Regions from separate parts of the Streptomyces sp. NPDC052016 genome, predicted to be linked through region 2. Evidence: predicted binding sites of a transcription regulator. Region 2 holds the regulator's gene; the other holds the start of a gene.
The links. The regulator HspR, encoded in region 2, represses chaperone genes until heat shock. The targets are predictions, from matches to a motif close to TTGAGNNNNNNNNNCTCAA.
Positions count from the first base shown of each region.

Region 1: a site for HspR is predicted at 2,191-2,209, ahead of lon (endopeptidase La). Genes of this name have one in related genera too.

Region 1 covers NZ_JBIUBX010000034.1:30,729-45,985, reverse strand. Annotated here, with positions in the region: gene ACIHAR_RS34385 (spermidine synthase) at 96-782, opposite strand; gene ACIHAR_RS34380 (rhomboid-like protein) at 864-1,424, shown strand; gene ACIHAR_RS34375 (GNAT family N-acetyltransferase) at 1,384-2,058, opposite strand; gene lon (endopeptidase La) at 2,232-4,655, shown strand; gene ACIHAR_RS34365 (MarR family transcriptional regulator) at 4,875-5,366, shown strand; gene ACIHAR_RS34360 (protein phosphatase 2C domain-containing protein) at 5,632-6,417, opposite strand; gene ACIHAR_RS34355 (nitrate- and nitrite sensing domain-containing protein) at 6,785-9,709, shown strand; gene ACIHAR_RS34350 (roadblock/LC7 domain-containing protein) at 9,706-10,245, shown strand; gene ACIHAR_RS34345 (DUF742 domain-containing protein) at 10,242-10,682, shown strand; gene ACIHAR_RS34340 (ATP/GTP-binding protein) at 10,663-11,307, shown strand; gene ACIHAR_RS34335 (styrene monooxygenase/indole monooxygenase family protein) at 11,321-12,574, shown strand; gene ACIHAR_RS34330 (NlpC/P60 family protein) at 12,571-13,851, opposite strand; gene ACIHAR_RS34325 (hypothetical protein) at 13,954-14,256, opposite strand; gene ACIHAR_RS34320 (TetR/AcrR family transcriptional regulator) at 14,271-14,921, opposite strand; gene ACIHAR_RS34315 (diiron oxygenase) at 14,956-15,257, opposite strand, start outside.
Region 2 covers NZ_JBIUBX010000023.1:4,736-19,992, reverse strand. Annotated here, with positions in the region: gene ACIHAR_RS26705 (helix-turn-helix transcriptional regulator) at 1-714, shown strand, start outside; gene ACIHAR_RS26700 (helix-turn-helix transcriptional regulator) at 736-1,719, shown strand; gene ACIHAR_RS26695 (LuxR C-terminal-related transcriptional regulator) at 1,682-2,716, opposite strand; gene ACIHAR_RS26690 (GNAT family N-acetyltransferase) at 2,950-3,456, opposite strand; gene ACIHAR_RS26685 (substrate-binding domain-containing protein) at 3,926-5,038, opposite strand; gene ACIHAR_RS26680 (hypothetical protein) at 5,759-7,051, shown strand; gene ACIHAR_RS26675 (heat shock protein transcriptional repressor HspR) at 7,251-7,700, opposite strand; gene dnaJ (molecular chaperone DnaJ) at 7,706-8,881, opposite strand; gene grpE (nucleotide exchange factor GrpE) at 8,915-9,574, opposite strand; gene dnaK (molecular chaperone DnaK) at 9,571-11,412, opposite strand; gene ACIHAR_RS26655 (MraY family glycosyltransferase) at 11,508-12,779, opposite strand; gene ACIHAR_RS26650 ((Fe-S)-binding protein) at 12,972-15,257, shown strand, end outside.

The DNA.
Region 1 (15,257 bases), on a different contig from region 2:
ACCAGTGGGGTGATCCCTTGTGTGCGCATGACTGCGGTTGACGCGTAAATGACCGGCGTCAGGCATGAAACGTACCCGGAGTCACCTCGGCTTTGCTATCCAGGTCGGACGGCGAGGTGCACGACGTCCGGCACTCCTCGGGCAACCGGGATCTCTTCGGTACGCACCTGTTGGAACCCGGCATTCCCCAAGGTTCCCTCGAATTCCGGAGACGGCCGTGCGGACCATACGGCGAGGACACCGCCGGGTCTCAACACCCTTGCGCAGCTTGCGAGTCCGGCCGGCGAGTAGAGCCCGCCGTTGCCCTCCGTGACGGTCCAGTCGGGCCCGTTGTCGATGTCGAGGCACAGCGCGTCGAACGTGGCGGATGTCTCATTGACGTAATCCACCAGATCCGCTTCCACGATCTCCGTGCGCGCATCGGCGAGGGCGGGGCCGGAGAAGGCGGACAGCGGGCCGCGGCGGTGCCAGTCGACGACCGCCGGTTCGCGCTCCACGACGGTGATGCGGCCCCAGCGGGGATCGGCGGCGGCATGCGCGAGCGAGAACCCGACGCCCAGGCCGCCGATCAGCACGTCGGGGGAGGGTCGGTCGTCCAGCGCGGTCAGGGCGGCGTCGACGAGCAGCCTTTCCGAGCGGCCGTCGGAGGTGTCCATCAGGAAGCAGCCGTTGGCGATGATCTGGAGCAGCTCCCCGTGCCGGCGCAGCACGACCTCGCCGTAAGGGCCCTCGCGACGGTCCAGGACTTCGGGGGCTTCGTGGAAGTCGTGGGAGACGGGCATCCTTCCATCCTTGCACCGGCCCTGACGCGGGGTCGGGGATTTTCCTGTGGGCCGTTCGTACGGGGTGAGCGGGGAGCTGCGTTGACGCCGGGGACCAGGGGCACGGCCTGCGTCTTCCTGCTCGGGCACGTCCTCGCCACGCTCGCGACCGAGGTCCCCGTCGGCGTCGCCGTCCTCGTGGGCCACCTTCCCGACAACTCCCTGCACCGCCTCGACCACGGCGTCAGCTTCGGCGTCGCCGCGAGTGCCGGCGCGTCGGCGGGGCTGCTGACGCCGTGGGCGCGGTGGCCGCTGCTCGCGGTGCTCGGCGTGATGCTCCTCCAGGACCTGGTCGCCCTCGCGGACCCGGTCGCCCTCACGGACCAGCCGACCGACTGCGGGCATCCGATCGCGCCGGGGATCGGGGTGGGGCGTGGCCCTGGGGGCGGCGGTGGGGGAGCCGGGGGCCGGGGTTGCGTGATCCCGGGCGGGGACACAGGCGGTCGCGGGGCCGGGTGCGGGAGCCTGGGCGGGGGGTGCGGCGCCGGCGGGCGGCCCCCGGTCGTGCGCCGCGGCCGGACCCGCGGCCGGACCCGCGGCCGGACCCGCGGCCGGACCCGCGTCAGGTCCCGGCGTCCTCGGTCCCGCCGTCCGCCCCCGTGAACCTCGCGCTCGTCATCGGCGCCACCACCCGCCACCCCAGCGACTCGTACAGCGCGCGCCCCGGCGGGGTCCCGGCCAGGACTCCGGTCCGCGCGCCCTCGGCCGCCGCCACGGCCTCCAGGGTCCGCACGACGACGCTGCCCAGCCCGCGGCGTCGCTGCCCCGGAGCGGTCTGTATCCGGTCGAGCACGGCGGTCGCGCCGGTCGGGGCGACCTGGCCCCGCGCGGCGAAGGATCCGTCGGGCGCGGCGACCAGTACGTGGGTGACGCCACCACGCGTCCAGATGCGCAGCCGGTAGCCCTCCGGGGCCTCCACCGGGTCCGCCGCCGACCGCAGCGGCACGCTCATCAGCCAGCCGGGGTCGGGGTCCACCCACCAGCCCCGGCCCAGCCATCCTCCGACCGCCGCCGGGTGCCGGAACACCTTGAGCCACACCCCGGCCCCGGTCACGCCGGCCGCGACCTCGCGCACCTTCGCCTCGTCGACGTCGTCGCCGACCGAGGCGAAGACGTGCCGGGACACCTGCTCCGGCTGTCCGACGTCGACGGTGAACCCCCAGGGTTCCGGAGTGGGCGGAGCGGCCCCGCGCGACACGACCCACCCGTCCACCCAGGCCCGTACGATCCCGCCCACAGCAACTCCGTAAGAGGTGATTCGGCTGTTCAGGTATTACTTGCAGGACGATATGCCGCCGTAGGGCCGCTTCGGCAGACGTGATCGCTGACAGCGAACGGCGTCCCGGGAACATCGGAAGGCTCCTGTGCATTGAGTCGGCATAACTCAACTTGACTGCCTAAGGGGAGATCATGGCTGCTGAGTCCGCAGCGTTCACACCGCTCACCCTGCCTGTGCTGCCGCTCGACGACGAGGTCGTGCTGCCCGGGATGGTGGTTCCGCTGGACCTCAACGACGCCGACGTACGCGCCGCCGTGGAGGCCGCCCAGGCCGCCGCCCGGTCGGAGCCCGGGAAGCCCAAGGTCCTCCTGGTGCCGCGCGTCGACGGCACGTACGCGAGCACCGGTGTGCTCGGCACGGTCGAGCAGGTCGGCCGGCTGGCCGACGGTGACCCCGGCGCCCTGATCCGCGGCCGTGGCCGCGTGAAGATCGGCGCCGGCACCACGGGGCCCGGTGCGGCGCTGTGGGTCGAGGGCACGCGGATCGACGAGAAGACCCCGGAGCCGCTGCCCGGCCACGTCACCGAACTGGTCAAGGAGTACAAGGCGCTGGCCACCGCCTGGCTGCGCAAGCGCGGCGCCTGGCAGGTCGTCGACCGCGTCCAGGCCATCGACGACGTCTCGGCGCTCGCCGACAACTCGGGCTACTCGCCCTTCCTGACCACCGAGCAGAAGGTGGAGCTGCTGGAGACCGCCGACCCGGTCGCCCGCCTCCGGCTCGCCACCCAGCAGCTGCGCGACCACCTCGCCGAGCAGGACGTCGCCGAGACCATCGCCAAGGACGTCCAGGAGGGCGTCGACAAGCAGCAGCGCGAGTTCCTGCTGCGCCGTCAGCTGGAAGCCGTCCGCAAGGAACTGCGCGAGCTCAACGGCGAGAAGGACGGCGAGGAGTCCGACGACTACCGCGCCCGCGTCGAGGCCGCCGACCTGCCCGAGAAGGTCCGCGAGGCCGCCCTCAAGGAGGTCGACAAGCTGGAACGGGCGAGCGACCAGTCGCCCGAGGGTTCCTGGATCCGCACCTGGCTCGACACCGTCCTCGAACTGCCGTGGAACGAGCGGACCGAGGACGCCTACGACATCCAGGGCGCCAAGGCGGTCCTCGACGCCGAGCACGCGGGCCTGGAGGACGTGAAGGAGCGGATCACCGAGTACCTGGCGGTGCGCAAGCGCCGCAGCGAGCGGGGCCTGGGCGTCGTCGGCGGCCGGCGCGGCGGCGCCGTCCTGGCCCTGGTCGGGCCGCCCGGCGTCGGAAAGACCAGCCTCGGCGAGAGCGTCGCCCACGCCATGGGCCGCAAGTTCGTCCGGGTCGCCCTCGGCGGTGTCCGCGACGAGGCGGAGATCCGCGGTCACCGGCGCACCTACGTCGGCGCGCTCCCCGGCCGGATCGTCCGTGCCATCAAGGAGGCCGGCTCGATGAACCCGGTCGTCCTGCTCGACGAGATCGACAAGGTGGGCTCCGACTTCCGGGGCGACCCGGCGGCGGCCCTGCTGGAGGTCCTGGACCCGGCGCAGAACCACACCTTCCGCGACCACTACCTGGAGGTCGAGCTCGACCTGTCGGACGTCGTCTTCCTCGCCACCGCCAACGTCCTGGAGGCCATCCCCGAGGCCCTGCTCGACCGTATGGAGCTGGTCCGGCTCGACGGCTACACCGAGGACGAGAAGATCGTCATCGCCCGCGACCACCTGCTCCCGCGCCAGCTGGAGCGGGCGGGCCTGGACAAGGACGAGGTCACCCTCGACGAGGGCGCGCTGCGCAAGCTGGCCGGCGAGTACACCCGCGAGGCCGGTGTGCGCAACCTGGAGCGGTCCGTCGCCCGGCTGCTGCGCAAGATCGCGGCCCAGCACGAACTGGGCGAGCGGGAGCTGCCGTTCACCGTCACCGACGGCGACCTGCGCGGGCTGATCGGCCGGCCGCACCACGTCCCCGAGTCCGCCCAGGACCCGGCCGAGCGGCGCACCTCGGTGCCCGGTGTGGCGACGGGCCTGGCGGTCACGGGCGCGGGCGGCGACGTCCTCTACGTCGAGGCGTCGCTGGCCGACCCGGAGACGGGTGCGGCGGGCCTGACCCTGACCGGCCAGCTGGGCGACGTGATGAAGGAGTCGGCGCAGATCGCGCTGAGCTTCCTGCGCAGCCACGGAGCCGAGCTGGAACTCCCCGTCGGCGACCTCAAGGACCGGGGCGTGCACATCCACTTCCCGGCGGGCGCGGTGCCCAAGGACGGGCCGAGCGCCGGCATCACGATGACGACGGCCCTGGCGTCCCTCCTGTCGGGCCGCCTGGTCCGCACGGACGTGGCGATGACCGGCGAGGTCTCCCTGACCGGCCGGGTCCTCCCCATCGGCGGCGTGAAGCAGAAGCTGCTCGCCGCCCACCGCGCCGGCGTCACGACGGTCGTCATCCCCAAGCGCAACGAACCCGATCTGGACGACGTCCCCGCGGAGGTCCTGGACAAGCTCGACGTCCACGCCGTCACCGACGTCCGCCAGGTCCTGGAACTGGCCCTCGCGCCGGCCACGAACGGCGCGACGCCGGAGGTTCCGGTGGCGGCGTGACGGACGCCATCGGACAGCGGAGGCCCGGGTCCCGTGTGGGAGGCCCGGGCCCCCGCCCCTGCGGACGGGACACGAGCCGGCGCACGGTTCCCGCGCGGGCCGCCGCCGCTCGTCCCCGCGGGTCAGCCGCTCGCACCCCGCGGGTCCGCCGCCGCTCCTGCCCGGCCCGAGCAGCTACGCACGTAGAATCGTCGTGGGAACCGGATCAGGAGCGCTGACGTGCACGAGGACGGAAACGGCGACGAGCACGGGGCTGCCCCCGAGATGCCGCCGCGAGGTGTGGACCAGGAGTTCCTGTCCCTGGAGCGGGAGCTGACGGTGCTGCTGCGCCGCGCCCGCGCCAACCAGGGGGAGATGGCCCGCGAGGTCCATCCCGACCTGGAGCCCGCGGCGTACGGACTGCTCGTGCGGCTGGAGGAGTGCGGCCGCCAGCGCGCCACCGAGCTCGCCGCCTACATCGGCGTCGGCAAGGCCACCATGTCCCGCCAGCTCCGTGCACTGGAGGAGCTCGGCCTGATCGCCCGCGAGCCGGACCCGGCGGACGGACGCGCCTGGCTGGTCGACCTGACGGAGGAGGGCCGCACCCGCGTCAGCCGGGTCCGCGAGGCCCGCCGCGCGCGCTACGTCAGCCAGCTCGCGCACTGGGACCGCGGCGAGGTCGCGGAGCTGGCGCGGCTGCTCCAGCAGTTGAACCAGGGCATGGCCAAGTAGGCCGTCCGACAAGGCCTCCGCGAAGGCCCAGCAGGCCGGGCTCATGCGGCGGGGGCCACAGAGCCGAAGGTTCACACGGCCGGCCACAGAGCCGAGGGTTCGCGCGGCGGGGCTGCAGAACCAGGGGGGATCAGCTGCCGGGCCTCATGGCCGAGGTTTATGCGGCCGGGCCTCAACGGCCCAGGGGTCTAAATGGCCAAGGGTGCTCAACGGCCAAGGGTTCTCAACGGCCCAGGGTGCTAGAGGGCCTCGCAGGACGACGGGCTCACAGCTCCACGAAGATCGCCGTCGCGTCGTCGTGTCTCTTGCTGCGGCCCAGGAACGCCCGCCCGGCGTCCGCCCGTTCCAGCTCCCGTACGCGCTCCACCAGGGACCGGGGGCCCTCCTTGCGGACGTAGGTGAACAGGTCCGTCCAGTCGCCCTCGCGGAACTTCTCCACCCAGCGCGTCGCCCCGTCCGTGAGGGCGGCCAGGGCGGTCACCGCCGTGCGCGGGACGGCGCCGGTGACCGCGCGGGCGGCGACCGTCGGATCCGCGGCGGCCGTGAAGAAGCCGCCCTCCTTGTTGCGGGCACGCGCGTCGCAGATCTCCTCGCTCGCCAGCAGGCCGGGCGGGAGGAGGCCGAGGCGGTCGTCGAGGACGGGGGTGACCGCGCCGTCGGGGGCCGCCAGCAGGAGAGCCGAGTCGGACAGCACCAGATACTCGACCGTCTCCGGGGACCAGCGGGCGAGGACCACCGTTGCCTGAGGGGTGCGCGGGTGAGAAAGGTCACAAGTCTCCGCGTGCGCCTCACCAGTACGCGCGATGGCGCGGGCGAGCGCCTCGGCCAGGGGAACATCCGGCGACGAAACGGTCAGTTCGGTCAGGGCGCCGCCCAGGTGTGCGGTGTACCAGGGGACCGAATGCAGACAGCCCGTGCCGCCTCGCGGCGGCGTCACCCCGTCCAGCAGGACGAGCGAACCGCCCTGTCCGGAGGCGGGAAGTCCGATACTCGCGAAGTCCTCGTTGGGGCGGGCGCGATCGCCGGGCTCCGAGACAAGTTCCGTACGCATCCAGCCAGTCTGCACGACCCCTCCACACCCTTCGCGAAAGGCTGGCAACGCTCCCCGGCTGGGCGCACCCTCCCAGGTCAGACGCCTGTTTTGGGAGAGAATGAAGCACTCCGGGAAGGCGTGGCGGCGAATACTGCCAAAGCCCGCCGCCCACGTCCAACCGGCGCTCCGCGCAAGGCCGTCGCACGCGCCAGAGGAACTTGCCCGCCAACTCCCTCCCGAGGTTCACTCCTTCGGGTGGCGGGGCAGGCGTTGCGCGAACCCTGCCCACCGGCACTGGGAGGGTCGGGGACCGTACCGGACGTACGCACCAGTTGACGGGGCGTCATCCGGCCCATGGGTACACGAGTCAGGAATGCGAGCACCGGTGCAGAAGACGCGGCCTCGGCGCACAGGCAGGCAGACGGCCTCCGAGGGGGGCGCGGAGCGCACCCCTGTCGGCAAGGGCCGTCCGACCCACGTACGCAACCGGCTGATCGTTGCGGTCGCCGTGGTGGCAGCCGCCATCGCCGGTGCCGGGGCTCCCTCCATCCTCGCGGCCTCCGGGCAGTTGAAGGACTCGCAGGACCTGGTGACGCTGGCCGAGCGGACCCAGGACGCCCTCGTCCTCGCCCAGGCCATCGCCGACGAGCGCGACGAGGTCACCACCTACGTCGCGGCCGGCCGCACCAAGTCCGAGGCGCCCTCGGCGCAGAGCAGCGCCCGGGTGGACCGGCAGGTGCGCGAGCTGACCGCCGACACCGACACGCCCGCCGCGCTCCGCGAGGAACTCGACGCCATCGCCTCGGTTCGCCAGGCGGCCCTCACCGGCAAGAGCACGCCGCTCGAGGCGCACCAGGCGTACTCGGCCGCGATCACCGCGCTGCACGGGCTCGCCGAGCGGCTCGCCGAGCAGATGCCGCCCCGCGCGGGCTCCGGCGCCCACGCCCTCGCCGAGCTCGACACCGCCGTCCAGCAGGCCGCCGCGGCCCGCGGGCTGCTGCTCGCGGCGCTGAACGTCCCGACGTCCACGGAGGACGTCTACGACCCCGTCACCGGCGAGTCGTCCACCGTGACCGTCTCCTCCGACGCCGACACCGAGAAGCGCGACGCCCTCACCGCCGCCGCGCAGCAGTCCCGGCTGCGCTCCGACGCGGCCTTGGCCGCCTTCCGCGAGAGCGCCCCGCAGCAGGCCGTCGACTCCTACGACTCCACGGTCACCGGCGGCGACGTCGAGACCGCCGAGAAGTACCTGACGCGCCTGACCGACCAGCCCGAACTGAGCGACGACGAGCTCGACACCGGCACCAAGAAGCTGGACGCCGCGCTCTCCGCCCGCGTCGACCTGATGCGGGGCGTCGAGTCCTCCCTCTACGACCGCCGCACCAAGGACCTCGCCCAGCTGCGCGACGACGACGTCACCGCGCTGGAGATCCGCATCGCCGTCCTCGGCGCCCTGATGCTGGTCGCCGTCGGTATCGCCACCGCCATGGCCCGCAGCCTCACCCGCCCGCTGGCGGTGCTGCGGCTCGGCTCCGCCCGGCTGGCCGGCGCCGAGAACCCGGCCGCCGAGGAACCGGTGCGGTTCACCGGCCGCAACGACGAGTTCGCCCAGGTCGTCCGCTCCGTCAACGCCCTGCACGAGCACGCCGTCGCCCTCCACGAGCGCGTCGCCACCCTGGAGTCCGACCGCAAGCACCTCGTGGGGCAGCGCCAGAAGATGGCCGACGCCCGTGAGGAACTGCGCGCCGAACTCGCCGACGCCGCCGCCCGCCTGGACGCGCTGCGCTCCAGCATCACCGGCACCTTCGTCAACCTCTCCCTGCGCACCCTCGGCCTGGTCGAACGCCAGCTGGCCGTCATCGAGGGCCTGGAGGAGCGCGAGCAGGACCCCGACCGCCTGGCCACCCTCTTCAAGCTCGACCACTTCGCCACGGTCATGCGCCGGCACAGCGAGAACCTGCTGGTGCTCGCGGGCACCGAGCACGTCCAGCAGCACGCGGGCCCGATCCCGCTGGTGGACGTGGTCCGGGCGGCGGTCAGCGAGATCGAACGCTACGAACGCGTCCGTATCTCCGCCCTCCCCCCGCACGCGCACGTGGCCGGCTTCGCCGCCGACGACCTGAGCCACCTCCTCGCCGAACTCATGGAGAACGCCACCTCGTTCTCCCCACCGGACACGCCCGTCGAGATCTCCGGCTGGCTCCTGGAGAACGGCGAGGTCATGCTCTCCGTCCAGGACGAGGGCATCGGCATGACCGAGGAGCGCCTGACCCGCCTCAACGGCCGCCTCACCGAATTCGACCCGGAGACGCCCTACGACCAGGAGGGCGAGGAAGGGCTCGGGCTCGGCCTGTACGTCGTGGCCCGCCTCGCCCACCGGCACGGGGTACGGGTGCAGTTGCGCGACCAGAAGCAGGGCGGGATCGCCGCGGTCGTCGTCCTCCCGGCCCCGCTGCTCGCCACCGCCCCGGGGGCCGCCGTCCCGACGTCCGCACCGGCGTCCGCCGGCGCCCAGGCCTTCTCCCTGCCCGGCGCGGACGCGGAGGCCAACTCCAACGTCCTCCCGGGCCGCGCCGAGGGAACCGGCGACCCGCTGGTCGCCCTCGCCGAGAAGGCCGTACGCGAGGCGGAGCCGGAAACCCCGGCCGAGACGACGATGGAACTCCTGATCCCGACGCCGCAGGGGGAAGCGGACGGAGCGGGAGACGAGCGGGCACCCGGCGCCGAGCCGACGCACGGGGACGGCACGGCGGCCGACACGGCAGCCACGGACCGGACGGCCACCGGCCCTGAGGCTGAGGACCACACGACCACCGGCTCGATGGCCGAGGGCCTCGCCGCGGGTGAAGCCGCGGCCGCCGACGGAGGGGACGCCCCACAAGGGTCGCCCGCACCCGAGGGCGGGCGCCGCACGGGTGGTGCCGGTGACGACTACGCCGACGGCGACGCCGAGGCGGAACACACCCGCACCCCGGACGCCACGGAAGCACCGGACACCCCGAACACCGGGGACCCGGACCTCGGGGACCCGAACCCTGCGGAGGACGTCCTCACCGACAAGGGCCTCCCCAAGCGCACACCCAAGATCACCACTCCCGCCCCGGCTCCACACCGTCGGCCCGGATCCGTGGACGCGGAAGCCCTCCGCCGCCGCCTGGGAGGCTTCCGCCGGGGGGCGGTCGCCGGCTACCGCGACGTGGAGGCGGAGATCGCCGAACAGACGGCACAGACCAAGACACCGTCACCTCAAGAAGCACACGCACACGCCGAAGAAGACACGGGGGGCACAGTCGAGGAGGCAAGTAGTTGACCGCGCCCAGTACCTTCGGACTGAGCAGTGAAGCCCGTAACCTGCACTGGCTGTTGACCAACCTCGTGGAGGAGGTGCCGGGCATCCAGTCCGTCGCGGTCGTCTCCTCCGACGGCCTGCTCCTCCTCTCCTCGGACCCGGGTCTCGCCCACGCTCGGACCGGCTCGCGCGGGGACACCACCGTCGACGCGGCCCGCCCGGCCCGCGGAGCGAAACCCGCCGGCCCGCGCGGCTCCTCCGCGGACCTCGCCACCATCGTCTCCGGCATCGGCAGCCTCACCATCGGCGCCGCCAAGCTGATGGACTTCGGCGGGGTGAAGCACACCATGGTCGCCATGGACGAGGGCAGCCTCTTCGTCATGTCGATCAGCGACGGCTCGCTGCTCGGCGTGCACGGCTCCGCCGACTGCGACATGAGCGTGGTGGCCTACCACATGGCGCTCTTCGTGGGCCGGGCCGGACACGTCCTCACCCCCGAACTCCGCAGCGAGCTGCGGAAATCACTGGAGTCGGAGTCGGCGGGGAGTGCCCGATGAGCGACGCCCCGAAGAGGCAGCAGAGCCGGAAGCAGCATCTGCCCGTGCGCGGCGGCGACCGCAGGCCGGCCCGCGTGCGCCCCTACTCGCTCACCGGCGGCCGTACCCGCTTCGGGCACGTCCTCCTCGTCGAGACGTTCGTGGCGACCACGGCCGAACTCGAGGCGCCCGATGAGCGCAAGGAACTGACGAACGGGTCCCTGACCACCCGGGTGATGCCGGAGTTGCGGGCCATCGTCGAACTGTGCCGCCGCATGCGTACGGTGGCCGAGATCGCCGCGCTGCTGAAGATGCCGCTCGGCGTGGTCCGGGTGCTCCTCAGCGACCTCGCGGACCAGGGAAAGATCCGTGTGTACGGCACCGGGACCGGTCACGGTACGGGCCGTCCCGACCGCGCTCTGCTGGAAAGGGTGCTGAGTGGACTCCGTCGTCTCTGACGCCGCTCGTGGCGTCTCCCCCGTCGTCGAGCCCGAACCCGACGAGACGTTGCAGCCCTGGCAGACGGACCGCACGCGTGCCCCCATCGCCACGAAGATCGTGGTCGCCGGCGGGTTCGGCGTCGGCAAGACCACCCTGGTCGGCACCGTCTCGGAGATCACGCCCCTCCAGACGGAGGCGCTGATGACCGAGGCCAGCGAGGAGACCGACGACCTCACCGGCACGCCGGAGAAGGTCACCACCACGGTCGCCATGGACTACGGCCGCATCACGCTCGACGACGACCTGGTGCTCTACCTGTTCGGCACGCCGGGCCAGCAGCGGTTCTGGTTCATGTGGGACGACCTGGTGCGAGGCGCGATCGGCGCCGTCGTCATGGCCGACACGCGGCGCCTGAAGGACTGCTTCCCGGCGCTGGACTACTTCGAGAGCTGCGGGCTGCCGTACGTCGTCGCGGTCAACCACTTCGACGGCAGTGAGCTGTTCGAACCGGAGGACGTCCGGGAGGCGCTGACGATCCCCGCGCACATACCTGTCATGATCATGGATGCGCGTCGCCGGATCTCCGTGATCGAGACCCTCCTGGCCCTGGTGGGCCACGCGCTCGACGAAACCCCCGAGTAGGAGACACCCCCGCATGCGGAAGATACTCGTCGTCGGAGCCGGCCAGTCCGGCCTCCAGCTCGCCCTCGGACTCCAGTCGCACGGGTACGAGGTCACCCTGATGTCCAACCGGACCGCGGACGAGATCCGCTCCGGCCGGGTGATGTCGACGCAGTGCATGTTCCACACGGCCCTCCAGCACGAGCGTGATCTCCAGCTGAACTTCTGGGAGTCCCAGGCCCCGAAGATCGAAGGACTCGGCGTCTCGGTGGCCGCCCCCGGCTCGCACGACCCGGGCCCGACCCAGCGCGCGATCGACTGGCTGGGCCGGCTCGACGGGTTCGCCCAGTCGGTCGACCAGCGGGTGAAGATGGCCGGCTGGATGGAGATCTTCGCGCAGCGCGGCGGCCAGCTGGTAATCCACGGCGCCGCGGTCTCCGACCTCGACTACTTCTCCCGCGCCTACGACCTCGTCCTGGTCTCGGCCGGCAAGGGTGAGCTCGTGCAGATGTTCACCCGGGACCCGGAGCGGTCCCCCTACAGCGAGCCGCAGCGTGCCCTGGCCGTGTCGTACGTCCACGGACTGGGCCCGCGCCCGGAGCACCCGGACACCGAGGCGGTCCGCTGCAACCTCGTCCCCGGGGTCGGCGAGCTGTTCGTCATGCCGACGCTGACCACCTCCGGCCGCGCCGACATCCTCTTCTGGGAGGGCATACCCGGCGGCCCGCTCGACGTCTTCAAGGGCGTCAAGGACCCGGCGGAGCACCTCTCCCTGACCCTGGAACTCATGGAGAAGTTCACGCCCTGGGAGTACGCGCGGGCCACCAAGGTGGAACTGACCGACGCCGGCGGCACGCTGGCCGGCCGTTACGCGCCCACCGTCCGCAACCCCATCGGCCGTCTCCCCGGCGGCGGTCTGGTCCTCGGCGTCGCCGACGTGGTCGTCGCCAACGACCCGATCACCGGGCAGGGCTCCAACTCGGCCTCCAAGTGCGCGGCCGCCTACCTCGCCTCGATCCTCGAACGGGGCGAGAAGGAGTTCGACGAGGAGTGGATGCAGGCGACGTTCGACCGGTACTGGGAGACGGCCCGCCACGTCACCAAGTGGACCAACGCGATGCTGGCTCCGCCGCCGGAGCACATCCTGAACCTCATCGGCGCGGCCGGCCAGCTCCAGCCTGTGGCTGATCGTTTCGCCAACGGGTTCAACGACCCCGCGGACTTCGAGAACTTCTTCTACGAGCCGGAGAAGACGGGCGCCTACCTGGCGGAGGTGGCGGGAGCCTAGCCACCGCGCGGTTCGCGGGGCGCGGACGGCTGCGCGGGGTGTGCGGCCGGTCGCGCCCGCGCGGCCGAGCCGGACGGTGTCCCGGCCCCGCGCCCCTGGGGAGCCGCCTTCGGGGGAACCGCCTTCGGGAGGGCCGCCTTCGGGGGAGTCGGCAGCTTCGAAGGAACCGGCAGCTTCGGGGGAACCGGCAGCTTCGGGGGCTTGTACTGCCGTAGGGGCGCGTCCTTCGGGTCCGGGCGCACCGCCCCCAGGACCGGGTGCGACGCGATCGGGGAGATCTTGATCTCCTCACCGGTGCGCGGGGCCTGGACCACCCTGCCGTCCCCGAGGTACATCGCCACGTGCGTGGCCTCGGGGTAGTAGACGACCAGGTCGCCGGGGCGCAGCTCGGTCAGCGGGACGCGCTTCAGCCGGGCCCACTGCTGCTGGCTGGTGCGGGGGATGGGCGTCCCGGCGTGGGCCCACGCCTGGGAGGTCAGGCCCGAGCAGTCGTAGGACTTCGGCCCCTCCGCGCCCCACTCGTACGGCTTGCCCAGCTGCCGCAGGGCGTAGCGCAGGGCCCGGTCGCCGCCGGCCGACGGGGGACGGGTGCCGCTGAGCGCGCCCGACGCCACGAGCTGCTTCTGGGCCTTGGCGACGCCGTCGCGTTCGTACGCGGCGAGGGCGGTGAGCTGGTCGGCGGTGAGGGAGGCGAGAAGTGCCTCCACGGCGTCGAGGCGGTGCCGTACGGCGTCGCGTTCCTTCTTCCTGCGTTCGGTGAGGGTGAGCTGGGCGTCGAGGGCGGCGCGGGCCCGGCGGGCGAGCCGGTCGGCCTTGCGTTCGCTGCCCTCCAGGCGGCCCACCGTCTCGGCCCGCTCCCGTGCCAGCTGGCCGATCACATGGCCCTGGTCGAGGGCGTGCTGCGGGTCGCGGGCCAGCAGCAACCGTACGTAGGGGGAGATGTCGGTGCTGGTCTGGTACTGCTGCCGGGCCAGGCGTCCGGCGGCGCCGCGGCTCTCCTGCAGCGACAGACGGGTCTTCGTCAGTTCGGCGTCGATCCGGTCGGTCTCGGCCCGCCGTTCCTTCAGTTCCTCCTCGGTGGCGTTGTATGCCTCGCTGGCCTGCTCGGCCTGCCGGTACAGCTTCTGAAGGTCCGTCAGCAACTCGGCGACCGACCGCTCACCGGACTCCGGGGGTTCCGGTACGGCCACGGCGACGGCCGGGACCAGCACGGCCTGTGCGGCCAGCATCGTCGTCGCGCAGGCCGTGCACACCCGACGCAGCAACCTTTCTGACACGTCATCACCTCCGCCGGGGGGTGGCCGCTCCACCCCGCACGGCGAGCATCAGGGCGCGTGTCCCCGGGGCGTGTCAGGCCTGCGCGGTTCGGCGCAACGAGATCACCCGTCGGCGTCATCCCGTCGGCCGCCCGGCGTGGCGTCGGGCTTCGACCACGGCCACTTCAGCCGGCCGCCCGACCGCCCTTCCGGGTCGTACTCGTACTTCCAGCCCCGGGAGAGCCCGAGCTTCCCGCCGTGCCCGCGGGGCACACGGCGGTAGACCAGGACGGCCGGCGGGCCGCCCTGCGCGTCGGGGACGGGGATGCGGTACGTCTTCGGCGGATGTCCCGTCGGACCGAGCAGCACGGGCAGGACGCGGCCGTCCATGGGGCCGCCCTCGAAAGGGGTGTCTTCGCTCTTCACGCCACCAGTGTCGATCAGGTCTCCGCGGCGAGCGCACCGTGCACCACGTCCGCGGTCTGCGGATCGCGCGCGGCGGTCACCGTGAGGACGGCGACGAACTGGTCCACCAGCCAGTCCCGCAGCTCCTCGGCGGGCGGCTGCTTGTCCTCGTCGAGCCAGATGAGCGAGGCCGCCTCCACGGCGGTGATCCACATCCGGACCGTCATCCGCAGCCGGGGGCCGGGTGCGGCCACGCCGAGGTGGCTGTAGATGTGCTCGGCCGCGGCCCGGCGCACGCCGTCCACGATGGCGGTCGTACGGGAGGTCTCGACGACGCTGCCGCCCTGGAGGAGGGCGCTGAAGCCGGCGTCGTGCCGGCCCACGAAGGCCAGGTAGCGGTCCAGGGCGCGGCCGAGGCGGGGCAGCAGGGGGCCGTCGTGCGGTTCGTCGAAGCAGTGCCGGAGGTCCTCGGCGGCGGAGCGGAGCGCGGCCTCGTAGAGCTGCTGCTTGCCGCCGGGGAAGTACCGGTACACCAGGGGCCGGGAAACCCCGGCGGCTTCCGCCACGTCGTCGAGCGAGATGTCCTCCGGTGCGCGGTGCGCGAAGAGGGAGAGCGCGGCGTCGAGCAGCTGACTACGACGCTCCTCGACGCTGAGACGGCGGTAGGCGGGGGCGGCGGGGGTCATGACGTGCAGCGTAATCACCGCCCCCGCGGTGTGCCTACGCCAGCAGCCCGGACGACCGCCACAACCGCCGCCCCACCCCCCGCAGCACCCCGATGTCGTCCAGGAAGTCGGTCAGCCGCTTGGATCCCGTCTGCATGACCTCCCGGCGGTGGGCGCTGGCCTTCACCTGGGCCATCGCCTCCCGCTTGTCCAGGCCGACGTTCGTGTAGACGTCGGGGTTGACGAAGGCGACGGAGAACACGCGGGCGAACTCCCCGGAGGTCACGCGCGTGAACTCCTGCGACCACCTCGGCGCGGTCACCATCTGGCGGCGCAGCTCCTCACGGGCGTACCGCA
Region 2 (15,257 bases):
ACCGAGGTCTTCGAGCCCTTCATGGCCCTCAGCGCCCAGGAGACCGCCCCCACCCACTCGATCACGGTGCTGGAGGGCCTCGACCGCATCAACGCGGCGCTCGACCTCGCGACCTCCCAGTGCCGTACCGAGGTCCTCGCGGTCCAGCCGGGCGGCCGCCGCAGCCCCGAGAACCGGCTCCTGGAAGCGCTGGAGCGCGACAGGCCGCTGATCGAACGCGGCGTGCGCATCCGCACCCTCTACCAGCACACCGCCCGCTACAGCCCCGACCGGCTGGCCTACGTGGACCAGTTCACCGACGGCAAGGTCGAGTACCGCACCATCGACGAACTCGTCGAGCGCCTCATCATCTGCGACGAGGCCGTCGCCTTCATCCCCGTCCGCGACGACCGGCAGGTCGCCCTGGAGCTGCGCCACCCCGGCCTCGTCCGCTACCTGATCAAGGTCTTCGAGTTCATGTGGAACCGCGCGGTGCCCCTGACAGCGGGCACCCCCTACGAGGCCGACCCGGACGGCATCACCGACATCCAGCACTCCATCGCCAAGCTCCTCGTCGAGGGCCACGTCGACGAGGCCATCGCCCGCCGCCTCGGCATGAACGTCCGCACCTGCCGGGCCCACATCGCCAAGCTCGCCACCGCCCTCGGCAGCGGCAGCCGGGCCCAACTCGGTTATCTCATCGCCCAGTCCGGAATCCTGGAACGGGAGCACTGACCACCGAGGAGAGGGCCACGCGTGACTGCGGCAGCGCACGACCACCCACCCGAGGAGCCCTGCGAGGAGGCTCTGGAGCTCTATGCGCGCGCCCTGCGGTCGGGCCATGTCCCGGCCGCGGAGGCGGAGGCGTACCCCTGCCTGGTCGACAGCGGACTCCTGCGGCCGCACCCCCGCGACCCGCACCGGCTGGGCCCCCTGGCCCCCGCCGTCGCCCTGCCCCGTCTGCTGCGCACCGTCGCCGAGGACATCGCCCGCCGGCGCCGGCAGGAGGCCCGGCTGGCCGAGGCCTTCGAACCGCTTCTCGCGCTCGCCGTGCCGAGCGCCCACCCCGCGGACGCCGCCGAACTCCGCCTGCTGAGCGGCCTCGACCGGATCAACCAGGTCATCACACGCACCATCGCGGAAGCCTCCGAGGAGATGCTCGCCGTCCAGCCCAGGGGCCGGAACCCCGGCGAGTTCTCGCGGCCGCACGCCGAGGCCGTGGCCCGCGACCAGTCCTTCCTGGACCGGGGCGGCCGGATCAGAACGCTCTACAACCACACCACCCGCCACGCTCCCGCGGTCCTGGCGCGGTACGAGCGGCTCGAGGGCGACGTGGAGGCCCGCACCCTGGACGAGATCACCGAGCGCCTCCTCGTCCTCGACCGCGCGGTGGCCTTCATCCCCGCCAACCGGGACCGCACGGTCGCCCTGGAGATCCGCCACCCCGCTCTGCTGGACTACCTCACCACCGCCTTCGACCGCCTCTGGCGCCTGGCCACGCCGATGTACCCGGAGACCGTCCCCCAGCCCAGCCTCAACGGCATCACCCCCCGCCAGCGCGCGATCGCCGCCCTGCTCGTGGAGGGACACACCGACACCGTCATCGCCGACCGGCTCGGCATGAACGTCCGCACCGCCCGCGTCCACATCGCCAAACTGGCCGCCACCCTCGGCAGCGCGAGCCGCGCCCAACTCGGCTACCTCATCGGACGGTCGGGGATCCTCGATCCGGAAGGATGACCGGAGCGGCCACCCCCGGCAGGGGCCCGTCCAGGCCCACCTGGGCGATCCGCACCCCCAGCTGCGTACGGCTCGCCGCGCCCAGCGTCTCCGACAGCCGGGCGATGTGCGCCCGGCAGGTACGGACGCTGATCCCCAGACGTTCCGCGATCACCGCGTCCTGGTGGCCCTCCGCCAGCAGTGCCGCGATGGACTGCTCCCGGTGCGAGATGCCCTCGATACGGGTGTCGGGGAGCGGCGCGGTCAGCGGGATCGCGAGCCGCCACAGGCGTTCGAAGACGGTGGCCAGGTAGGCGATCAGGGCCGGGTGCCGCAGTTCCAGCGCCATCGTGCGGTCGGCGTTCGCGGGGATGAAGGCGACCGTGCGGTCGAAGAGGATCAGCCGGTCGATGACCTCGTCCAGGGTCCGCGCCTCGACCGCGGTGCCCATCAGCTCCAGGTAGTTGAGCAGGCCCTGCCCGTGCCGGGCCACGTGGTTGTACAGGTCCCGCATGCGCACGCCCCGCCCGCGCAGCGCCAGCGCCCGGTGCAGCCCCTCGGACAGTTCGTGCTCGCGCCGGATGCCGCCGGGCTGGACCGTCAGCACCTCCGTGGTGCACGCCTCGGTCGCCTGGTCCAGGGCCGCCTGGATGCGGGAGGCGCCGTCCAGGACGCGGATCGCCGCCCCCTCCCCGGCCGTCGGCACCCGCGCGGGGCCCAGGCCGGAGTACCACTCGAAGGCGGCCACCGCCGAGCCCATGCGCCGCTGGCTCGCGCTGACCTCGTCGTACAGCCCGCGCAGCAGCCGGGTCATGACCTCCTGCGGGGAGGTCGGCACCAGCCAGTCCATGTCGTCGGGGTCCGGATGGAGCAGGGCGAGCTCCAGCAGGCAGGGCACCGGCTCGGCGTCCTTGCGCCGCACACGGCCCCGCCGTACGGCCCGGGAATACACGCGATCCCCGGCCTCGCACAGTCGGTCAGCACCGTGAGGATGCTCCTCCGCCCCGTGCCCGGCCATCGCCCATCCCACCCCCGCTGTCCGCCTCTTCCGCAGCGCAACTATGCGCGGCCCCGGACCGGGTCCGCAACACGGCTCCGTCCGCCGGCGCCTCGGAAAACCACCTGTTCGTACGGGTATCTCCCGGCCTCCGCCGCCCGCACTGCAACAAGCTGGGGGGTCACCGGCCCGGCCGGACCGGTCCCGGCCCTCCCCGGGGGCCGGGCGTGCGTCGGGACGCCCCCTGAGCCCCGTTACAGGTCGAGGGTCCAGGTCTGGCCGACGAGGTCGTGGCCGAAACTGTGGTGGGGCTCCTCGTCGGTGAGCGTGAAACCGGCGCCCTGGTAGATCCTGCGGGCGGACGCCAGCACGTCGTTGGTCCACAGCGTGACCCGCCGGTAGCCGGCCGCGCGGGCGAAGGCCAGGCACTCCTCGACGAGGCGGGTGCCGAGGCCGAGCCCCCGGGCCGCCGGGGTGACGAGCAGGATGCGCAGCCGGGCCACGCCCGGTTCGTCGCCGGCGACGAGGAAGACGCAGCCCACGCGCTCACCGTCGGCCTCGGCGATCCAGGCCGCCTCCCGGGCCGGGTCGTGCCCGGTGGCGTAGTCGGCGACGATCCTGGCCACCAGGGCCTCGAAGTCGGTGTTCCAGCCGAACTGCCGGTGGTAGGCCTCGCCGTGCGCCATCACGACCCACCCCAGGTCGCCGGGCCGGCCGGCGCGCCGCACGACGACCCTCGGCTGCTGGTCCTGCTGCGGCATGGCTGCCCTCCCGGTCCCTTCGGCCACCACGTCCGGTCGCCACTGGAGCGACCGTTTCCGTGACCTTAGGACAGCTCCGTGTCCCGGGAAGCGACACACCCGTCCGCCCGGCAGGTCGAGCCGCCGGCGGCCGCCCGCCGGTACGCGCTCACCCACGGCCCGGCGACCCTCGCCGCGCCCGCCCGCCTCCGCCGTCGGCTCCGGCGTGCGGGACCGGCCCGACGTCCTCGCGTCCTGTCAGCCGTTGCCCGCGAGGGACGGCGAGGACGGGCGCCGTCCGCCGCACGCCGCCCTGGCGGCGCTCCGGGGCGCCCTGCTCGACCTCCTGGCCGCCGACGACGGGCCCCGCGGTCAACCGCCGTCGTCCGCCACCGGCTCGCCCTGCTGGGCGGCGCAGAGACGTGACCGGTGAGCCGACGCACGAGAGGGGGGCACGCGCGGCGCGTGCCCCCCTCTCGTCGTCACCGGATCAGTTGAGCTTGATGGCCCGGCAGGCGGCCTCGTACTTCGCGGTGCAGATGTCGGACACCTCGTAGATGCCGTCCGCGACGACGGTGCTCTTGATGTTGCTCTTCTGCAGCGCCACCACGGTGACCAACTGCGCCGGGATGTCCTTGTGAGTAGGGCTGTCCACCCTGTCCCGGGTGAGGGCGTCGAACTGGATGTCGCGGCCCTGGACCTTGGCGACGGCCATCTCCGCGGCGGCCTCCGCCATCTGCGGGTAGGGCTTGTACACGCTCATGAACTGCTCGCCGCTGACGATCCGCTGCACCCCGGCCAGCTCAGCGTCCTGGCCCGTGATCGGGGGCAGGTCGTCGCCGCTGACACCCGCCGCCTTCAGGGCCTTGATGATGCCGCCGGCCATGGCGTCGTTGGCGGAGTAGACGGCCGCGATGTTGCTCTTGCCGATCTTGTCGATCGCCTCGGCCATGTGGCTCTCGGCGACCTCCGGGCTCCACGCCTTGGTGTCGTAGGACGCTGCGATCGTCACCCGGCCGCTGAGCTCGGACAGCGCGCCGTCCTTGAACTGCTTGGCGTTCGGGTCGGTGGGCGAGCCGTTGATCATGACGATCTTGTCGGAGGTGTCGGCCGCTCCCAGGGCCTCCACCAGGGTGCGGCCCTGCACCTCGCCGACCAGCTCGTTGTCGAAGGAGACGTACGCGTCGATCGGGCCCTGGGCCAGCCGGTCGTACGCGATGACGGGGATGCCCGCGTCCTTGGCCTTCTGGACCGTGTCCGCGATGGCCTCGGCGTCGACGGCGTCCAGCAGGATGATGTCGACCTTCTCGTCGATCATCCGCTCCATCTGGCTCACCTGGGTGTCCGGGTCCGCGGCCGCGTTGGCGTACTCGGTCTTGCCCTTGTTCTGGGTGAGGGAGGCGATCTTCGCCTTGATGATCGGGTAGTCGAACTGCTCGTACCGGGTGTTCGTCTTCTCCGGCATCAGCACGCCCACGGTGATGTCGTTGCCCTTGGTCGGTGTCGCCTCGCCGGCCTCCTCCGTCGCGCTCAGCATCCCGCAGCCGGCGAGCGAGAGGGACAGCGTGGATGCGGCCACGGCCATGGCGATACGACGGCGCATTCGAGGGCTCACTTCAGGTGCGTTTCGGACATGGGTGCGACATGGTGACCCAGGTGTCTGAAAAGCCAACGCGTCGGTGACCACCGACGTCAAGCCGACCTACTTAACGAAGTAACAACATCACACTCCGCTTAGCACGTGAAGACGCATGGAGACGAGGCGGAGGCCTCTCCCGCCCCTCTTTACGGGCCCTCCATCCAACGGGAGTTCACGGAACGGCAAAAAAGCGCACAACCAACCCCGTTGCTCGCGCGTCGCGGCCATGACGGACCGTCCGGCCGCCCCGTGTCCGAGCAGACGACCGCATGGACGTGGACCCGCACGAGACGCACGGACGGAACGATCCGCGGGAACCGGGCCTCAGTCGCGCCGGCCGTCGCGCTCGCCACGCCTGCACGCCGCGACCGGCCGCCTGCCGTAATGCGCCCGTGACCTGGGGAATCACCACTTCCGGCGCTGTTGCGAAGTGGTGACGAAGCGACGATTGATCAAGCACGGGGGGTGGGTGAAGATGAGTGCACCGCGGGCCGCCGGGGGGAAAGCAGGACCGGCCGGACGCGGGCACCTCTCTCGTCTCAGTGCGTCCCGGCACCGGTCGGCCGATCCGTATCCCGTACGTCGTGCGCGCCGGTCCGTTCCTCTTTCGTCTCACCCGGCTCACTGCCGCCACGGTCGCCCGTCACCGCAGTGCGCCCCTAGCGATTCCTGGGGGAATCCGCCATGTCCGCGTCCGCCGCGTCCGCCCGTCCCGTCGCCGCCCGCCGCTTCCGCACCCTGGCCGCGACCACCGTCGTCGCCGCCGTCGCCGGTACCGCCCTCGTCCCGGTGACCGCCTTCGCCGCCGACAAGGCGAGCGGCGCGCCGCTGACGATGACGCTGGGCGCGCCCACCCCGGAGGGCCTGCTCAAGCGCGGCGGGACGACACAGTCGACGACCCTGACGGTCACCAACTCCTCGACCGAGGCGCAGGAGTTCCTGGCCTGGCTGCCCGGTACGCCGGACGGTCCGAGCCCGCTCCTGGCCGACTCCGTCGTCTTCGACGTGACCCCGCTCGACGCGCCCCCGACCAAGTCCCTCGTCGGCCGGCAGGACGGCTCCTTCCAGGGCCTGTTCTTCCCGGCCACGGGCAGCCCCGCGGACAACTTCTCCATCCCGGCCAAGACCACGTACACCTGGAAGGTCACCGTCGGACTCGGCGCCGGCTACCCCACCAACGACGGCGACTTCACGCTGACCGCCGGAGCGCTGGTCGGCGACGTGAACGACGACCCGGCCCACAACACCGCCGTCTTCAAGACGGACCCGCAGATCAAGCCCGGCACGCTGGACCTGACCTGGGTGCGCGACAACAACGTCGTCGCCCGCCCGGGCCAGCGCGCCGGCCTGACGCTCGAGGCCGTCGCCAACGGACCCGGCGAGTTCCCCGCCGAGCTGCGCCGCACGGTCTCCGCGCAGGACTTCCGCCAGGGCGCCGGCAACCCCGACTTCATCCTGGAGGCCGAGGTCGGCGGCAGGATCGTGAAGCTGGAGGAGACCCAGCCGAGCATGTGGGAGCTGCCCGTCATCCCGAAGGGCTTCGGCGCCGCCTCCGGCAGGAACAGCATCAAGCTGTACCTCTCCCTGGGCAAGAACACCGACATCAAGAAGGACACCGAGGTGCCGCTGGAGGCGCTGTTCTCCATGGGTGACAGCTACGGCTTCAACGGCATCCCGACCACGGTGACGGCCGGCCCGGCCAAGACCGCCCCGAGCTCGCCGTCGGCCACCCCGTCGACGCAGCCGTCGCAGTCCCCGTCCGCGTCCGCCGACGCGACCCCGTCGGCGTCCGCGTCCACCACACCGGCCGCCGCCGCCACGACGCACACCACCACGACCACGACCACCGTCAACGGCTCGCTGGCCGACACCGGTTCCGGCGCGGGCAGGTACGCCGTCCTCGCCGCCGCCCTGGTCGTCCTGGGCGGGGCCGCCACCTGGCTCGGCGTCCGCCGCCGCCGCTCCTCGCACGCCTGACGTCCCGCCATCGGCTTGTGGGCCCGGAGGATCACGCCTCCGGGCCCTTCTCCGTGCCCGGGTACGGTCGAATCGGTCCGGACCGGGCCCGCACCACCGCCCCCACGTGCTGAACGACCACTGGCCCGGCTGACCCCGCACATGCGTGAGGGGCCCGGGGAGTTCGCCTCCCGGGCCCCTCACGCGCGGTGTCCCGGCGTCAGTCCGAGGACTGTCGCTTGGGCCGCCACACCACCAGCGCGCTGGTCTGCTGCACCTCCTGGTACGGCACCAGATCGCGGCGGTAGGAGGCGTGGACCGCGGCCTCGCGCTGCTGCATGGCCGCCGCCGCGCCGTCCAGGGCCGCCTCCAGCTCCGCGACACGGGACTGGAGCGCGGCGACCTGGTTCTCCAGCTCGATGATCCGCTTGATGCCGGCCAGGTTGATGCCCTCGTCCTGCGACAACTGCTGGACGGTCCGCAGCAGTTCGATGTCGCGGGCCGAGTAGCGGCGGCCCCGGCCGGCGGTGCGGTCCGGGGACACCAGGCCCAGGCGGTCGTACTGGCGCAGCGTCTGCGGGTGCAGGCCGGAGAGCTGGGCCGCCACCGAGATGACGTAGACCGGGGTCTCCTCGGTCAGTTCATACGGGTTTCGTCGACGGCCGTCCATCACTCTCAAGCTCCCTTCGCGGCCTCGAACAGCTCCGCCCGCGGGTCCTCACCCGCGGTCGCCTCGCGATACGCCTCCAGCGCGTCACGAGCCTTCCCCGACAGGTCCTTCGGAACACTCACCTCGACGGTGACCAGGAGGTCGCCGCGGGTGCCGTCCTTGCGGACCGCGCCCTTGCCCCGTGCGCGCATGGTGCGCCCGTTGGGCGTGCCGGGCGGCAGCTTCAGCGTGAGCGCCGGGCCGCCGAGGGTGGGAACGCGGATCTCTCCGCCCAGGGCCGCCTCCGCGAAGGTGACGGGCACGGTGACGGTGAGGTTGTCGTCCTTGCGGCCGAAGACCGGGTGCGGGTCGACGTGGACGACGACGTACAGGTCGCCGGCCGGGCCGCCGCGCTCACCGGGGGCGCCCTTGCCGCGCAGCCGGATGCGCTGCCCGTCGGTGACGCCCGCGGGGATGCGGACCTGCATCGTGCGGGAGGACTTGGCCCGCCCGCTGCCCTTGCACTCCATGCAGGGGTGCTCGGCGATCAGGCCCCGGCCCTTGCAGTCCGGGCAGGGGTCGGTGAGCGAGAAGCCGCCCCCCGAACCCCGCGCCACCTGTCCCGTGCCGACGCAGGTCGGGCACACGCGCGGCGTGCCGTTCTTGTCGCCGGTGCCGGAGCAGGCCTTGCAGGGGGACTGTGAGGTCATGCGCAGCGGGACCGTCGCGCCCTCGATCGCCTCGGTGAAGCTGAGGGTGACCTCGGTGTCGATGTCCTGCCCGCGCCGGGGCTGGGTGCGGGCGCCCGTGGTGCCACCGCGGTTGAACAGGCCCCCGAAGACGTCACCGAGTCCGCCGCCGAAGCCGCCGGCTCCCCCGCCGCCCTGGGCGCCTCCGAAGAGGTCGCCCAGGTCGAAGTTGAAGGAGCCGCCGCCCGCGCCCGGCCCCGGGCGGAAGCCGCCGTTGCCGAAGAGGGCGCGTGCCTCGTCGTACTCCTTGCGCTTCTTGGGGTCGCCGAGCACGTCGTTCGCCTCGGAGATCTCCTTGAAGCGCTCCTCGGCCTTGGCGTTGCCCTTGTTGGCGTCCGGGTGGAACTCGCGGGCGAGCTTCCGGTACGCCTTCTTGATCTCGGCCTCGGTGGCGTCCTTGGGGACGCCGAGGACCTTGTAGTAGTCCTTCTCGATGAAGTCCTTGGTGCTCATCCTCGACGTCCCTCCTCTCTCATCGGTTCAAGCTCAGCCCTCGTCCGGGCCACCGCTCTCCTTGTCGTCGGCCGCCGTGTCGTTCTCCTCGGCCGGCTTGACCGTCTGGGTCCCGGGCTGGGGTTCGGCCACGGCCACCCGCGCGGGGCGGATGGTGCGCTCGCCGATCCGGTACCCGGGCTGCAGAATCGCCACGCACGTCGTCTCGGTGACGTCCGGCGCGTAGCTGTGCATCAGCGCCTCGTGGATCGTCGGGTCGAAGGGCTCGCCCTCCTTGCCGAACTGCTGCAGGCCCATCTTGGCCGCGACGGTCTCCAGCGACTCGGCGACGGACTTGAAGCCGCCGACGAGTTCGCCGTGTTCCCGCGCGCGGCCGATGTCGTCGAGCACGGGCAGGAGCTCGGTCAGGAGGTTCGCGATGGCGATCTCCTTGACCGCGATCCGGTCGCGCTCGACGCGGCGGCGGTAGTTCTGATACTCGGCCTGGAGGCGCTGGAGGTCCGCGGTGCGCTCACCGAGCGCGGTGCGCACCTGGTCCAGCTGGGCCACCAGCCCGGCCGTCTCGTTCGCGTCCCCGGCCGGGGCCGCCCCCTCCGCCGAGGCGGAGGAGTCGGCCTTCGGCTCGGCGTCGTCGGGGGTGGCGCCGGAGGGGACGTCGGGCTTCTCCTCGAAGCCCGGGGTCTCCTCCGTCACGCGGCACCGTCCTTGCGCTCGTCGTCCACGATCTCGGCGTCGACGACGTCGTCGTCGGCGGGCTTGGCGCCACCGGCGGTGGCACCCTCGGGACCGCCCGCGGCCTGGGCGTCGGCGTACATGGCCTGGCCCAGCTTCTGCGAGACGGCCGCGACCTTCTCGGTGGCCGTGCGGATCTCACCGGTGTCCTCGCCCTTGAGCTTGTCCTTCAGCTCGGCGACGGCGGCCTCGACCTCGGTCTTGATCTCGCCGGGGACCTTGTCCTCGTTGTCCTTGAGGAACTTCTCGGTCTGGTAGACCAGCTGCTCGCCCTGGTTGCGGGCCTCGGCGGCCTCGCGGCGGCGGTGGTCCTCCTCCGCGTACTGCTCGGCCTCCTGGCGCATGCGGTCGACCTCGTCCTTCGGCAGCGAGGAGCCGCCGGTGACGGTCATCTTCTGCTCCTTGCCCGTGCCCAGGTCCTTCGCGGTCACGTGCATGATGCCGTTGGCGTCGATATCGAAGGAGACCTCGATCTGCGGGACGCCGCGGGGCGCCGGCGGCAGACCGGTCAGCTCGAACATCCCGAGCTTCTTGTTGTACGCCGCGATCTCGCGCTCGCCCTGGTAGACCTGGATCTGCACGGACGGCTGGTTGTCCTCGGCGGTGGTGAAGATCTCGGACCGCTTGGTCGGGATCGTCGTGTTCCGCTCGATGAGCTTGGTCATGATGCCGCCCTTGGTCTCGATGCCGAGGGACAGCGGGGTCACGTCGAGGAGCAGGACGTCCTTGACCTCACCCTTGAGGACACCGGCCTGGAGCGAGGCGCCGATGGCGACGACCTCGTCCGGGTTCACGCCCTTGTTGGCCTCCTTGCCGCCGGTCAGCTCCTTGACGAGCTCGGCGACGGCGGGCATACGGGTGGAGCCACCGACGAGGACGACGTGGTCGATCTCGTTGATGGAGACGCCGGCGTCCTTCATGACGTTGAAGAACGGGGTCTTGCAGCGCTCGAGCAGGTCCGCGGTCAGCTGCTGGAACTGGGCGCGGGTGAGCTTCTCGTCCAGGTGCAGCGGGCCCTCGGCGGACGCGGTGATGTAGGGCAGGTTGATCGAGGTCTCGGTGGACGAGGACAGCTCGATCTTCGCCTTCTCGGCGGCCTCGCGCAGACGCTGCAGGGCCATCTTGTCCTTGCTGAGGTCCACGCCGTGACCGGACTGGAACTGCTTGACCAGGTAGTCGACGACGCGCTGGTCCCAGTCGTCACCACCGAGGTGGTTGTCACCGTTGGTGGCCTTCACCTCGACGACGCCGTCGCCGATCTCCAGGAGGGACACGTCGAAGGTGCCGCCACCGAGGTCGAAGACGAGGATCGTCTGGTCGTCCTTGTCGAGGCCGTAGGCGAGCGCGGCCGCGGTGGGCTCGTTGACGATGCGGAGGACGTTGAGACCGGCGATCTCGCCGGCTTCCTTCGTCGCCTGGCGCTCGGAGTCGTTGAAGTAGGCGGGGACGGTGATGACCGCGTCGGTCACCTTCTCGCCCAGGTAGGCCTCGGCGTCCCGCTTCAGCTTCTGCAGGATGAACGCGGAGATCTGCTGCGGGTTGAAGTCCTTCCCGTCCAGCTGGATCTTCCAGTCGGTGCCCATGTGACGCTTCACGGAACGGATGGTCCGGTCCACGTTGGTGACCGCCTGGCGCTTGGCGACCTCGCCGACCAGCACCTCGCCGTTCTTGGCGAAGGCGACGACGGACGGCGTGGTCCTGGCACCCTCGGCGTTGGTGATGACGGTGGGCTCGCCGCCCTCCAGAACGCTGACGACGGAGTTAGTCGTGCCCAGGTCGATGCCGACCGCACGTGCCATGGTGATCTTCCTCCAGCTGACTTGAGTGGAACGGACTCAAGTGTGCACGAGGCTCACCCCTGGGTCAACAGACCTGAGTCGGCAGGACTCAACTCTTATCCGTTTCTTACACGCAAGGAACCGCTGACCTGCGAGGATGCCATACGGCGGGGTGCTCTTACGGGTGATTCGACCGACCGGCGAGGGGGTTGCACCGAGGACACGGCTTGACGCCGCGCCCGCCCTCGGGCCCGCGAGGCGCCGTCCGCCTGCCGCTGCGAGCCACCGTCCCCGGGGCGCCTGGTGGCGCTCTCCACGGGCCGCGCGGCACCGCCTCCTGCCCGCCGCGCCGCGCCTTCCGTCGCCCGCCGCACGGCGCTCTCCGCCGCGCGCCGCCCGGGCCCCTCACCCTGACGGGCGTACACCGGCACCCGCCACAGCCCGAGGACGACGACCAGGGCGCCGCCCGCCACCCACAGCACGGCCTGCCGGTCGAGCAGGCCGCTGTGCACCAGCACCGCGACGAGTACCCCGGCGAAGGCGGCGACACCGATGAGGATCGCCGCCCCCTGCGGGGTGAGACCCAGCCTCCGCAGCCGGTGGGCGAGATGGTCGGGCGCCCGCCGCAGCAGTGGGCGCCCGGCCGTGCGCCGGGCCAGCAGGACGAGGAGGGCGTCGGCCGCGGCGACCGCGGTGAGCGCGAACAGCACGCCCGCGCCGGCCACCGCGTCCTGCCCCGCGCGCGTGGTCACCGCGGCCGCCGCCAGCAGGAAGCCGGCGAACAGCGCGCCGCACCCGCCGAGCGCCACGCGCGCGGGAGGCCAGTTGTGCATCAGGAAGCCGGTCAGCGCGGCGGCGAGCACGCTCAGCAGCACTGTGAGCCCGTCCATCACCTCGGCCGCCGCGCACGCCCCCACGCCGAAGGAGGTGACGACGCCCACCGTCCCGGCCACGCCGTCGGCGTGGTCGAGGGCCCGGAAGGCGAGCGCGACGCAGGTGACCCAGCCGACGGCGGCGACTCCCGCGACGACGCCGGTGTCGCCGTACGGGACGACGAAGGCCGCCGCGATCGCCGTACCGACCACCAGGAACCGCGCCTTCAGCCGCCACAGGTCCGCGACCAGGCCCAGCCCGGCGACCGCGCCGGCCGTGGCGAGCAGCACCCCCATCCCCGCCCCCAGCGGGGCGAGACCCGTCCAGTCCCCTGCCGACGCGACGAGACACGTCACGGCCACGACGGCCACTCCTCCCGACAGGGCCACCCGGCGCTGCCGCTGCCGCCGGTCGACCAGCCCGACGCGCAGGGCGGGCACGCGCAGCAGCGCCGCGAGGACGGCGGTGAGGAGCAGGGCGGTGGTGGCGGCGGCGATCCCGTAGAGCACGGACATAAATTAGTCATTAATGTACCAATTTGGTACGAATAACACGGTCGGGATGGTCCGCTTTCTGAGGCAACCCTCAGCGACTCAGATCACCCCGGCCCCGGCTACAGTGCGTCGGAAGATAGGGGTAGTCTCAGACGGACTGAATAAGTTACCGCTTAGTAATGTGATCTCCCCTCGCAGGCCCGAGGAGCCCCCATGCAACTCGCCGCGATCATCGTGTCGCTGGCCCTGACCGTGGTCGGCGTGGCCCTGCTCGCCCGCGCCATCGGCCAGTTCGTCCGGTACTTCAAGCTGGGCCAGCCGGTCCCCGCGGGTACCCGGACCGACAACCCCTACCAGCGCAGCGTGACACTGGTCCGCGAGTTCCTCGGCCACACGCGCATGAACCGGTGGGGCATCGTCGGTGTCGCCCACTGGTTCGTGGCGATCGGCTTCCTGACGCTGCCGCCGACGATCATCACCGCGTACGGCCAGCTCTTCCAGGCCGACTGGACGCTGCCGGTGATCGGCGGCTTCCTGCCGTACGAGCTGTACATCGAGTTCATCGCCGCGATGACCACCGTCGGCATCGTCACGCTGATGGTCATCCGCCTGCTGAACCTGCCCTCGCGCCCGGGCCGCAAGTCCCGCTTCGCCGGCTCGAAGATGGGCCAGGCGTACTTCGTCGAGTACGTCATCTTCACCATCGGCCTGGCCATCTACGTGCTGCGCGGCCTGGAGGGCGCGCTGCACCACGTGGAGCACTACGAGGCCGCGTACTTCGCCTCGTACCCGCTGATCCTGGCCTTCGAGGGCCTGAGCGTGGCCACGCTGCAGAACCTGGTCTACCTCTTCGCGATGATCAAGCTGGGCACGACCATGATCTGGATGATCACGGTCAGCCTGAACACCAACATGGGTGTGGCCTGGCACCGATTCCTGGCGTTCCCGAACATCTGGTTCAAGCGCGACGCCACCGGTGAGACCGCCCTCGGCGCGCTCCAGCCGATGACCTCGGGCGGCAAGCCGATCGACTTCTCCGACCCCGGCGACGACGACGTCTTCGGCGTCTCCCAGGTCGAGCAGTTCTCCTGGAAGGGCCTGCTGGACTTCTCGACCTGCACCGAGTGCGGCCGCTGCCAGTCGCAGTGCCCCGCCTGGAACACGGGCAAGCCGCTGTCCCCCAAGCTCCTGATCATGTCGCTGCGGGACCACGCCCACGCCAAGGCGCCGTACCTGCTGGCCGGCGGCGGCAAGACCATGGAGGGCGAGGAGAAGGCGTCCGAGGAGCAGCTGAAGGACGTGCCCGCCGCGGCTCTCGCGGAGGCCGAGCGCCCGCTGATCGGCACCGCCGAGGAGAACGGCGTCATCGACCCGGACGTCCTGTGGTCCTGCACCACCTGCGGCGCCTGCGTCGAGCAGTGCCCGGTCGACATCGAGCACGTCGACCACATCGTCGACATGCGCCGCTACCAGGTCATGATCGAGTCCTCGTTCCCGTCCGAGGCGGGCACGATGCTCAAGAACCTGGAGAAGAAGGGCAACCCCTGGGGCCTGGCCAAGAAGCAGCGCCTGGAGTGGACGAAGGAAGTCGACTTCGAGGTGCCGGTCGTCGGCAAGGACGTCGAGGACCTGTCCGAGGTCGAGTACCTGTACTGGGTCGGCTGCGCCGGCGCCCTCGAGGACCGCGCCAAGAAGACCACCAAGGCCTTCGCGGAGCTGCTGCACATCGCCGGCGTCAAGTTCGCCATCATGGGCGGCGACGAGAAGTGCACCGGTGACTCCGCCCGCCGTCTCGGCAACGAGCCCCTGTTCCAGGAGCTCGGCATGGAGAACGTCATGTCCCTCAACGCCGCCTTCGGCGAGGAGATGGACGACGACGGCAAGGTGACCGAGGAGTCCCGCAAGCCGAAGTCGGCGAAGAAGATCGTCGCCACCTGCCCGCACTGCCTCAACACCCTCGGCAACGAGTACCCGCAGCTCGGCGGCGACTACGAGGTCATCCACCACACCCAGCTGCTCCAGCACCTGGTGGACGAGGGCAAGCTGATCCCGGTGACCCCGGTCGAGGGCATCATCACCTACCACGACCCCTGCTACCTGGGCCGCCACAACAAGATCTACACGCCCCCGCGCGAGATCATCGCCAACGTCCCGGGCCTGCGCAACGAGGAGATGCACCGCCACAAGGAGCGCGGCTTCTGCTGCGGCGCCGGTGGCGCGCGGATGTGGATGGAGGAGCGGATCGGCAAGCGCATCAACAACGAGCGCGTCGACGAGGCCCTCTCCCTCAACCCCGACATCGTCTCGACGGCCTGCCCGTTCTGCCTCGTCATGCTCACGGACTCCGTGAACGGCAAGAAGAACGACGGCAAGGCCAAGGAGTCCATCCAGGTCGTGGACGTCGCCCAGCTCCTCCTGGAGTCGGTCAAGACCCCGGTCGACGACGAGCCCCCGGCGGGCGCGTCGGAGACGGAGAGCGAGCCGGAGCCGCAGCCGGTC